One region of the Paenibacillus sp. FSL H8-0175 genome, then DNA from elsewhere that is predicted to be linked to it. Evidence: a T-box and tRNA genes for the amino acid it is inferred to sense, from the RefSeq annotation. Region 1 holds a T-box; the other regions hold tRNA genes.
The links. A T-box is a leader RNA that pairs with one kind of tRNA and senses whether it is charged. The one in region 1 lies ahead of MHH46_RS25460 (valine--tRNA ligase), so its partner is inferred to be a tRNA-Val.

Region 1 (3,251 bases):
TAGCCCGTTACGAGCACATCGTTCGGATAGTAACGTTTGAAATCTGCACTGTCTTCATTCGGCCAGCCTAGGGTTGCAAACGGCCAGAGGTTGGAGCTAAACCAAGTATCCAGCACATCCTCGTCCTGTTTCAGGTCGGTTAAGCCGCTGATCCGGCGCGCTTCTTCCTCGTCATTCGCCACAACCAGCTCACCGGTAGATTCAGAATACCAAGCCGGAATACGATGCCCCCACCAAAGCTGACGGGAAATACACCAGTCGCGTACGTTTTCAATCCAGTTCAGGTAGGTTCTCTCGAACCGTTCAGGTACAAAGTTAACCCCATTACCATCCTTCTGTGCATTGATGGCAGCTTCGGCGAGCGGCTGCATCTTCACGAACCATTGTGTGGACAGGTACGGCTCAACAACCGCTCCTGAACGTTCACTGTGTCCAACTTGATGCACATGATCTTCAATAGAGATCAGAACGCCTTGCTCCTTCAGATCCGCCGTGATGGCCTTACGGCATTCACTCCGGTCTTGACCTTGGTAAGGTCCTGCTTCTTCGTTCATCGTACCGCTCTCATCCATTACGTTGATCTGCGGCAAATTGTGCCGTTGACCTACCTCGAAGTCATTTGGATCATGAGCTGGCGTGATCTTAACCGCACCGCTACCAAACTCTTTATCTACATACTCGTCAGCGATAATTGGAATCTCCCGGCCGATAATCGGCAGGATCAGGGTTTTACCAATCAGATCTTTATAACGATCATCCTCAGGATGAACAGCAACTGCCGTATCACCCAACATCGTCTCCGGACGTGTGGTCGCTACAGTGATATGTCCGCTGCCATCTTTAAGGGGGTAACGCAGGTGGTACAGATGACCGTTAACTTCCTTATATTCAACCTCGATATCCGACAACGCCGTACGAGCCGCCGGGTCCCAGTTGATGATACGTTTACCGCGATAGATCAAGCCTTTATTATAAAGCTTAACAAATACCTCGCGAACTCCCTTCGACAAACCCTCATCGAGGGTAAAACGCTCGCGGGAGTAGTCAAGGGAAAGTCCCATTTTAGCCCACTGCTCATGAATGGTGTTCGCGTATTTATCTTTCCAATCCCACACCTGCTCCAGGAACTTCTCACGTCCGAGGTCATGTCTAGAAATCCCCTGCTCGCGCAGCTTCTGCTCTACCTTCGTTTGTGTTGCAATACCTGCGTGGTCCGTACCTGGTAACCAAAGCGTATCGAAGCCCTGCATCCGTTTAGTACGAATCAGGATATCCTGTAATGTGAAATCGAGCGCATGCCCGATGTGCAGCATTCCTGTTACGTTTGGCGGCGGGATCACAATACTATAGGCTTTAGCATCCGGACGCTGGCCTGCACGGAAATATCCGCCCTCTGTCCAGTAGGAATACCATTTCTGTTCTGCTGCCTTCGGATCATACGTTGTTGGCATCTCGTTTTTAGATTCATTCGTAGCAGCAGCATCTGCCGCTGTTAGATGGTTTTGGTCAGCCATTCTCTGATACCTCCACTAGTTTACTTGTAGTTGCTTATAGTTGTTAATAAAGTTGCTGTATAGAGCACACAGGTCTCTGAAAAAAACAAAAAGACCCCTCGTCTCAAAGGACGAAAGGTCATTCTTTCGCGGTACCACCTTTGTTTCGCGCCAATGAAAAATAAAACTACACTTCTTACCCTACGGATTCAGAAGCTTAGCGCGACACTCGTACAGATAACGGCTGCTACCGGCCACAACCTAACTTATCCTTCACAGGTATGAAGATAAGCTCAGAAGGGCGACTCCGGGGCGACTTCGGGGGCTGTTTCCTACGGAATGTCACAGCACTTGCAATTCCGCTCTCTGAAGGGCTGACCGCCTACTCTTCCCGTTCCCAGTCTTTACTTAGATATTGCTTACTCCATAATACATTTTGAGCCCCCCCTAGTCAACCTGGATACGCCTTTGCAGCGGGACTTTAGGCTGAATTTCGACTTATTTCTTCTGAAGCATCCCTTCCAACAATGAAACAGCAAAAATCCCGATCCTAATACCTGATCGGGATTCACCTATTCATGTGTGTACGCATCACGATTCGATTACGGGATGTACAACACTTGACCTTCCTCTACACTCTGCCCGGATAAGCGATTATACATTACCAGCTCCCGCGCACTTAGCTGATACTTCTCTGCTATGGTATCCAGTGTTTCTTCACGCTGCACAATACACAGCCGAACTTTGCGGAACATGTTAGCTCCATCCGCGCTGGCAATGAATCTGCTCTTCCATTCCGTATTATTGCCAACCTCTGGAACGTCCACTGCTGCAGATGTGTTTCCTTCCGACTGCAGAGCTTCCTGCTCTTTACGGACACGACTGGAGCTTAGTAAAGAGGAGAAGGTGAGATGTTCTTTTTCCGGAATTTCTGCTTCTTTTTTACTGCCCAAGGCGATCTTAAGATCTTGTTTCTCCTCATGAGAAGCCACACTCTCTTGTGAAACAAAAACTTCGTTCGCATTCTCATTAATCGGCGCAGTATTCTCTTCTTGCTTAGGAAGCTCATTATTAGCCTCATTTTCAGAAGCGAACACAGGGATATCCTGAATTGCATCTGCACTAACGGCTAGAACAGCGGTCTCTCTAGGAGTAAAATATTCCTCTGCCGACTGTTGGTTCTCTTCGCTCACATAGCTTGCTTGATTCAGCTGAGACACCTCAACCTCTTTGTTCTGGGCCTCGGCTTTAAACCAGTAATCGGATAAACCCGCTTTAGCATCCTCAACTTGGGACTCCAGACTATGTGTCCGTGCTTTAGCTCCCTTGTCCTTCTCCTGACCGGATGAGAAATTGACTACAGGGGACGTATGAGCGGCTCCACTTGAGACTAATGATTCTTCTGCTTCCTGTTCATTCGCTTCGGCATGCTCATGTTCTTCTACAGCAACCTGTGAGGCATCCTCACCGAAGGTCCACTGAGAATTTTCATAAAGTGCATCATTTTCCTGTTCTTGTAGCTCCGTAGTAGCTTCTACCCTGTCATCATTCACAGGAGAATAGGCGACTGTATACTCCTCTTGCTGCCAGGCTGGTTGAGGTTGAGGGTCCGCACCACCGATCCCCCGCAGCGATAACACACCTGTTATATTCACAGTGCGCATCGTGAGCAGATCGATATCAAAATTCTCAATCTCTACCCCAATATCTTCAATTGAGCTGACGCGTGTAAGCGGAACAGTGATTTCCACGGGAATG
Region 2 (3,251 bases), 750 kb from region 1:
TCGGCAAAATGACCCCGTAACTTCGGGAGAAGGGGTGCCCCGGTAGTGTGAATAGCACGAGGGGGCCGCAGTGAAAAGGCCCAAGCGACTGTTTAGCAAAAACACAGGTCTGTGCGAAGCCGCAAGGCGAAGTATACGGGCTGACGCCTGCCCGGTGCTGGAAGGTTAAGGGGAGTGGTTAGGGGTAACCCGAAGCTATGAACCGAAGCCCCAGTAAACGGCGGCCGTAACTATAACGGTCCTAAGGTAGCGAAATTCCTTGTCAGGTAAATTCTGACCCGCACGAATGGCGTAACGACTTGGGCGCTGTCTCAACGAGAGATCCGGTGAAATTTTAATACCTGTGAAGATGCAGGTTACCCGCGACAAGACGGAAAGACCCCATGGAGCTTTACTGCAGCTTGATATTGAATTTGGGTACGATCTGTACAGGATAGGTGGGAGCCGTAGAAATCGGAGCGCAAGCTTCGGTGGAGGCGCCGTTGGGATACCACCCTGATCGTATCTAGGTTCTAACCTAGTACCCTTATCGGGTACGGGGACCGTGTCAGGCGGGCAGTTTGACTGGGGCGGTCGCCTCCTAAAGAGTAACGGAGGCGTTCCAAGGTTCCCTCAGAATGGTTGGAAATCATTCGCAGAGTGCAAAGGCATAAGGGAGCTTGACTGCGAGACCTACAAGTCGAGCAGGGACGAAAGTCGGACTTAGTGATCCGGTGGTACCGCATGGAAGGGCCATCGCTCAACGGATAAAAGCTACCCTGGGGATAACAGGCTTATCTCCCCCAAGAGTCCACATCGACGGGGAGGTTTGGCACCTCGATGTCGGCTCATCGCATCCTGGGGCTGAAGTAGGTCCCAAGGGTTGGGCTGTTCGCCCATTAAAGCGGTACGCGAGCTGGGTTCAGAACGTCGTGAGACAGTTCGGTCCCTATCTGTCGTGGGCGCAGGAAATTTGAGAGGAGCTGTCCTTAGTACGAGAGGACCGGGATGGACGTACCGCTGGTGCACCAGTTGTTCCGCCAGGAGCATGGCTGGGTAGCTACGTACGGACGGGATAAGCGCTGAAAGCATCTAAGCGTGAAGCCCCCCTCAAGATGAGATTTCCCAATTAGTAAGACCCCTTGAAGACGACGAGGTAGATAGGTTGGAGGTGGAAGTGCAGCAATGCATGGAGCTGACCAATACTAATCGGTCGAGGGCTTATCCTATACGTAGAATGCAGATTTGTTTCGGATTCAGTTTTCAGGCGATTAAGCCTGAGCATTTACGCTGTAAATGCCCGTTTGGTGGCGATAGCGGAGGGGTTCCACACGTACCCATCCCGAACACGACCGTTAAGCCCTCCAGCGCCGATGGTACTTGGACCGAAGGGTCCTGGGAGAGTAGGACGTTGCCAAGCGGATATTCCCTGATAGCTCAGTTGGTAGAGCACTCGACTGTTAATCGAGTTGTCACAGGTTCGAGTCCTGTTCGGGGAGCCATGCTCTCATAGCTCAGCAGGTAGAGTGCTTCCATGGTAAGGAAGAGGTCACCGGTTCGAATCCGGTTGAGAGCTCCACAGATTTGCAAGGCCCGTTGGTCAAGGGGTTAAGACACCTCCCTTTCACGGAGGTAACATGGGTTCGAATCCCATACGGGTCACCAACTTTTACTTGTACTTACCCTTAGAGGGTCCCATAGATATGGAGGCTTAGCTCAGCTGGGAGAGCATCTGCCTTACAAGCAGAGGGTCGGGGGTTCGATCCCCTCAGCCTCCACCATAATCTTCCTAAGAGATTATGGGCAACATAGAGGTACCATCAATGGGGATTAGCCAAGCGGTAAGGCAACGGACTTTGACTCCGTCACTCATAGGTTCGAATCCTATATCCCCAGCCAAGTGCGAGCCATTAGCTCAGTTGGTAGAGCACCTGACTTTTAATCAGGGTGTCGAAGGTTCGAGTCCTTCATGGCTCACTTTTATTATTATCATGCGCGTGTGGCGGAATGGCAGACGCACCAGACTTAGGATCTGGCGTTTCACGACGTGGGGGTTCAAGTCCCTTCACGCGCACCACTTATTGCGGACGTGGCTCAGCGGTAGAGCATCGCCTTGCCAAGGCGAGGGTCGCGGGTTCGATTCCCGTCGTCCGCTCCATAATTTTGCGCCCTTAGCTCAGCTGGATAGAGCGTTTGACTACGAATCAAAAGGCCGGGAGTTCGAATCTCTCAGGGCGCGCCATTTTATTATTAAGCAATTATAGTATTTATAACGGGATGTAGCTCAGCTTGGTAGAGCACCTGGTTTGGGACCAGGGGGTCGCATGTTCAAATCGTGTCATCCCGATTTTCACCTTTGCGGGTGTAGTTCAATGGTAGAACTTCAGCCTTCCAAGCTGATAGCGTGGGTTCGATTCCCATCACCCGCTCCATAATTTTATAGTAACGGGATGTAGCTCAGCTTGGTAGAGCACCTGGTTTGGGACCAGGGGGTCGCATGTTCAAATCGTGTCATCCCGATACTCAGCTTAATCGCTGCTCAAAAGCTCTTACTTCGGTAAGGGCTTTTTTTGTTATGTATTTAATATACATATAAATACAGTCAAAGAACATATGTTCTTTTATTCCTCCAAAAAAAATCGGACTTCCGGTGGAATTCCAATCCGTAGATAATAGTTTCTCCATGATTCCTCTTGTTCGGGGCTTCTGCCTGAAGATAATAATTTTACAGCAAATACATTAGCTTGACGTTCAAGCTTTTCAGGAGAGAAATAGGAGCTTTCCTCCAGAAAAAAGCGATTGATCCCCTTGTGAAGCCGATCATGTCCTAATTCATGCGCACAAACGAAGCGCTGCCATTCTACAGGCAACTCATTATGAATGACGATAAACCTTCTTCTTAGTTTTCGATAATATAATCCCTTTGTGCCAGTCCCCAGATTCATGAAACGAATTTGAATGCCTAGTGCTGCGGCAAGCTCGAACGGGCAGTTGGTTTTATATTTTTTAATCAGACTATTGATCAGTTCATCCATGTTCTTCACCTGCAGCATGTTAGTATAGTTATTTAGTGTCTTTGGATTTTTTTCTCTTATTCATCTGTTTGGCTTCCCAGAACAATCCGGTTAGTACATCTTTTATCCTCTGTTTATCTTCTTTGTCTAATGGAATCCCGTCAAACATCAGTTCTCCATCATCCTCTAGCATTTTTCGAAAGTCTCTTTTATCTTTGCTTGTAGCCCAATCTGGGACAGCCTCATCGCTTGAAAGAG
Region 3 (3,251 bases), 2.4 Mb from region 1:
GTTCCTTTATAGGGAATGTCATTCAGGCTTCCTTTAACTTGTATCCTTGATTTAGTTTCATATATTTGTTCAGCGTCAAAAGGAACCGTAAGATATGTCCAACTCCCATTCGTATCTGGTCTGACTAACCTTGCTTCAAATTCAAACATTGGCCCCTCCTCAAATAAAATCTCTAGTTCCTATTGTATCCATACGTGCTTAACTATACAAAAAAACACCCGCCTAATACCGGCAGGTGTTTCTCTTTATAAGCGGGTGATGGGAATCGAACCCACGCTATCAGCTTGGAAGGCTGAAGTTCTACCATTGAACTACACCCGCAAAGGTATAAAATCGGGATGACACGATTTGAACATGCGACCCCCTGGTCCCAAACCAGGTGCTCTACCAAGCTGAGCTACATCCCGTTAACAATACTATAACTGCTTAGTAATAAAAATGGCGCGCCCTGAGAGATTCGAACTCCCGGCCTTTTGATTCGTAGTCAAACGCTCTATCCAGCTGAGCTAAGGGCGCAAAATCTATATGGAGCGGACGACGGGAATCGAACCCGCGACCCTCGCCTTGGCAAGGCGATGCTCTACCGCTGAGCCACGTCCGCAAAAACATGGTGCGCGTGAAGGGACTCGAACCCCCACGTCGTGAAACGCCAGATCCTAAGTCTGGTGCGTCTGCCAATTCCGCCACACGCGCACACTTTAAAGAAAATGGTGAGCCATGAAGGACTCGAACCTTCGACACCCTGATTAAAAGTCAGGTGCTCTACCAACTGAGCTAATGGCTCTCATAAATGGCTGGGGATATAGGATTTGAACCTATGCATGACGGAGTCAAAGTCCGTTGCCTTACCGCTTGGCTAATCCCCAATAATAATTAACTAAATGGCGGAACCGACGGGATTCGAACCCGCGATCTCCTGCGTGACAGGCAGGCATGTTAGGCCAACTACACCACGGTTCCATAGACATAATGCATAAGTGTAAATTGGTTGCGGGGGCAGGATTTGAACCTGCGGCCTTCGGGTTATGAGCCCGACGAGCTACCGGGCTGCTCCACCCCGCGTCATTAATTAGTATATACTATTCATTTTCACCATACCAGCTTATCCCTAAACATAATGTATAAGAGTAAATTGGTTGCGGGGGCAGGACTTGAACCTGCGACCTTCGGGTTATGAGCCCGACGAGCTACCGGGCTGCTCCACCCCGCGTCAGTGAAAAAAAATGGTGGAGGCTGAGGGGATCGAACCCCCGACCCTCTGCTTGTAAGGCAGATGCTCTCCCAGCTGAGCTAAGCCTCCATGATATGACCCGTATGGGATTCGAACCCATGTTACCTCCGTGAAAGGGAGGTGTCTTAACCCCTTGACCAACGGGCCATGCTAATAATTTTATGGCGGAGAGAGAGGGATTCGAACCCTCGAGACGCTTGTGGCGCCTACACGATTTCCAATCGTGCTCCTTCGGCCAAACTCGGACACCTCTCCATAAATGGCTCCCCGAACAGGACTCGAACCTGTGACAACTCGATTAACAGTCGAGTGCTCTACCAACTGAGCTATCAGGGAATATGGTGGGCCTTAGTGGACTCGAACCACCGACCTCACCCTTATCAGGGGTGCGCTCTAACCAGCTGAGCTAAAGGCCCTTCTAAGACATATTAATATTAAGGGCAAAAAAAATACCACGGGTAATGTGGTTGTCCGCTTGGCGGCGTCCTACTCTCCCAGGACCCTTCGGTCCAAGTACCATCGGCGCTGGAGGGCTTAACGGTCGTGTTCGGGATGGGTACGTGTGGAACCCCTCCGCTATCGCCACCAAACGGGCATTTACAGCGTAAATGCTCAGGCTTAATCGCCTGAAAACTGAATCCGAATTGAATTTGCGTCGCCCGTCATCTCTTCGGGGCCCCCGGAAAGTATTCGGAATTAGCTTCGCAGCCTTTTCTTCACTTTTTGGGGTATTTTTAGGATAAGCCCTCGACCGATTAGTATTGGTCAGCTCCATGCATTGCTGCACTTCCACCTCCAACCTATCTACCTCGTCGTCTTCAAGGGGTCTTACTAATTGGGAAATCTCATCTTGAGGGGGGCTTCACGCTTAGATGCTTTCAGCGCTTATCCCGTCCGTACGTAGCTACCCAGCCATGCTCCTGGCGGAACAACTGGTGCACCAGCGGTACGTCCATCCCGGTCCTCTCGTACTAAGGACAGCTCCTCTCAAATTTCCTGCGCCCACGACAGATAGGGACCGAACTGTCTCACGACGTTCTGAACCCAGCTCGCGTACCGCTTTAATGGGCGAACAGCCCAACCCTTGGGACCTACTTCAGCCCCAGGATGCGATGAGCCGACATCGAGGTGCCAAACCTCCCCGTCGATGTGGACTCTTGGGGGAGATAAGCCTGTTATCCCCAGGGTAGCTTTTATCCGTTGAGCGATGGCCCTTCCATGCGGTACCACCGGATCACTAAGTCCGACTTTCGTCCCTGCTCGACTTGTAGGTCTCGCAGTCAAGCTCCCTTATGCCTTTGCACTCTGCGAATGATTTCCAACCATTCTGAGGGAACCTTGGAACGCCTCCGTTACTCTTTAGGAGGCGACCGCCCCAGTCAAACTGCCCGCCTGACACGGTCCCCGTACCCGGTAAGGGTACTAGGTTAGAACCTAGATACGATCAGGGTGGTATCCCAACGGCGCCTCCACCGAAGCTTGCGCTCCGATTTCTACGGCTCCCACCTATCCTGTACAGATCGTACCCAAATTCAATATCAAGCTGCAGTAAAGCTCCATGGGGTCTTTCCGTCTTGTCGCGGGTAACCTGCATCTTCACAGGTATTAAAATTTCACCGGATCTCTCGTTGAGACAGCGCCCAAGTCGTTACGCCATTCGTGCGGGTCAGAATTTACCTGACAAGGAATTTCGCTACCTTAGGACCGTTATAGTTACGGCCGCCGTTTACTGGGGCTTCGGTTCATAGCTTCGGGTTACCCCTAACCACTCCCCTTAACCTTCCAGCACCGGGCAGGCGTCAGCCCGTATACTTCGCCTTGCGGCTTCGCACAGACCTGTGTTTTTGCTAAACAGTCGCTTGGGCCTTTTCACTGCGGCCCCCTCGTGCTATTCACACTACCGGGGCACCCCTTCTCCCGAAGTTACGGGGTCATTTTGCCGAGTTCCTTAACGAGAGTTCTTCCGCGCGCCTTAGAATTCTCTTCTCGCCTACCTGTGTCGGTTTGCGGTACGGGCACC

Region 2: it encodes a tRNA-Val, which carries the amino acid that the T-box ahead of MHH46_RS25460 (valine--tRNA ligase) is inferred to sense. The anticodon was not compared.
Region 3: it encodes a tRNA-Val, which carries the amino acid that the T-box ahead of MHH46_RS25460 (valine--tRNA ligase) is inferred to sense. The anticodon was not compared.

What each region holds. Positions count from the first base shown of each region.
Region 1 covers NZ_CP150299.1:5,726,929-5,730,179, forward strand. The annotation lists gene MHH46_RS25460 (valine--tRNA ligase) at 1-1,514, opposite strand, end outside; T-box leader at 1,618-1,901, opposite strand; gene MHH46_RS25465 (LysM peptidoglycan-binding domain-containing protein) at 2,096-3,251, opposite strand, start outside.
Region 2 covers NZ_CP150299.1:6,478,563-6,481,813, reverse strand. The annotation lists rRNA gene MHH46_RS28790 (23S ribosomal RNA) at 1-1,208, shown strand, start outside; rRNA gene rrf (5S ribosomal RNA) at 1,283-1,399, shown strand; tRNA gene MHH46_RS28780 (tRNA-Asn) at 1,406-1,481, shown strand; tRNA gene MHH46_RS28775 (tRNA-Thr) at 1,483-1,558, shown strand; tRNA gene MHH46_RS28770 (tRNA-Glu) at 1,570-1,644, shown strand; tRNA gene MHH46_RS28765 (tRNA-Val) at 1,685-1,760, shown strand; tRNA gene MHH46_RS28760 (tRNA-Gln) at 1,804-1,878, shown strand; tRNA gene MHH46_RS28755 (tRNA-Lys) at 1,884-1,956, shown strand; tRNA gene MHH46_RS28750 (tRNA-Leu) at 1,973-2,056, shown strand; tRNA gene MHH46_RS28745 (tRNA-Gly) at 2,063-2,137, shown strand; tRNA gene MHH46_RS28740 (tRNA-Arg) at 2,145-2,221, shown strand; tRNA gene MHH46_RS28735 (tRNA-Pro) at 2,253-2,326, shown strand; tRNA gene MHH46_RS28730 (tRNA-Gly) at 2,338-2,411, shown strand; tRNA gene MHH46_RS28725 (tRNA-Pro) at 2,426-2,499, shown strand; gene MHH46_RS28720 (ImmA/IrrE family metallo-endopeptidase) at 2,601-3,014, opposite strand; gene MHH46_RS28715 (helix-turn-helix domain-containing protein) at 3,043-3,251, opposite strand, start outside.
Region 3 covers NZ_CP150299.1:1,001,359-1,004,609, reverse strand. The annotation lists gene MHH46_RS04370 (YdeI/OmpD-associated family protein) at 1-149, opposite strand, end outside; tRNA gene MHH46_RS04365 (tRNA-Gly) at 251-321, opposite strand; tRNA gene MHH46_RS04360 (tRNA-Pro) at 334-407, opposite strand; tRNA gene MHH46_RS04355 (tRNA-Arg) at 440-516, opposite strand; tRNA gene MHH46_RS04350 (tRNA-Gly) at 527-601, opposite strand; tRNA gene MHH46_RS04345 (tRNA-Leu) at 609-693, opposite strand; tRNA gene MHH46_RS04340 (tRNA-Lys) at 709-784, opposite strand; tRNA gene MHH46_RS04335 (tRNA-Gln) at 792-866, opposite strand; tRNA gene MHH46_RS04330 (tRNA-Asp) at 883-960, opposite strand; tRNA gene MHH46_RS04325 (tRNA-Met) at 986-1,062, opposite strand; tRNA gene MHH46_RS04320 (tRNA-Met) at 1,134-1,210, opposite strand; tRNA gene MHH46_RS04315 (tRNA-Val) at 1,225-1,300, opposite strand; tRNA gene MHH46_RS04310 (tRNA-Glu) at 1,307-1,378, opposite strand; tRNA gene MHH46_RS04305 (tRNA-Ser) at 1,394-1,486, opposite strand; tRNA gene MHH46_RS04300 (tRNA-Asn) at 1,492-1,567, opposite strand; tRNA gene MHH46_RS04295 (tRNA-Ile) at 1,571-1,647, opposite strand; rRNA gene rrf (5S ribosomal RNA) at 1,705-1,821, opposite strand; rRNA gene MHH46_RS04285 (23S ribosomal RNA) at 1,967-3,251, opposite strand, start outside.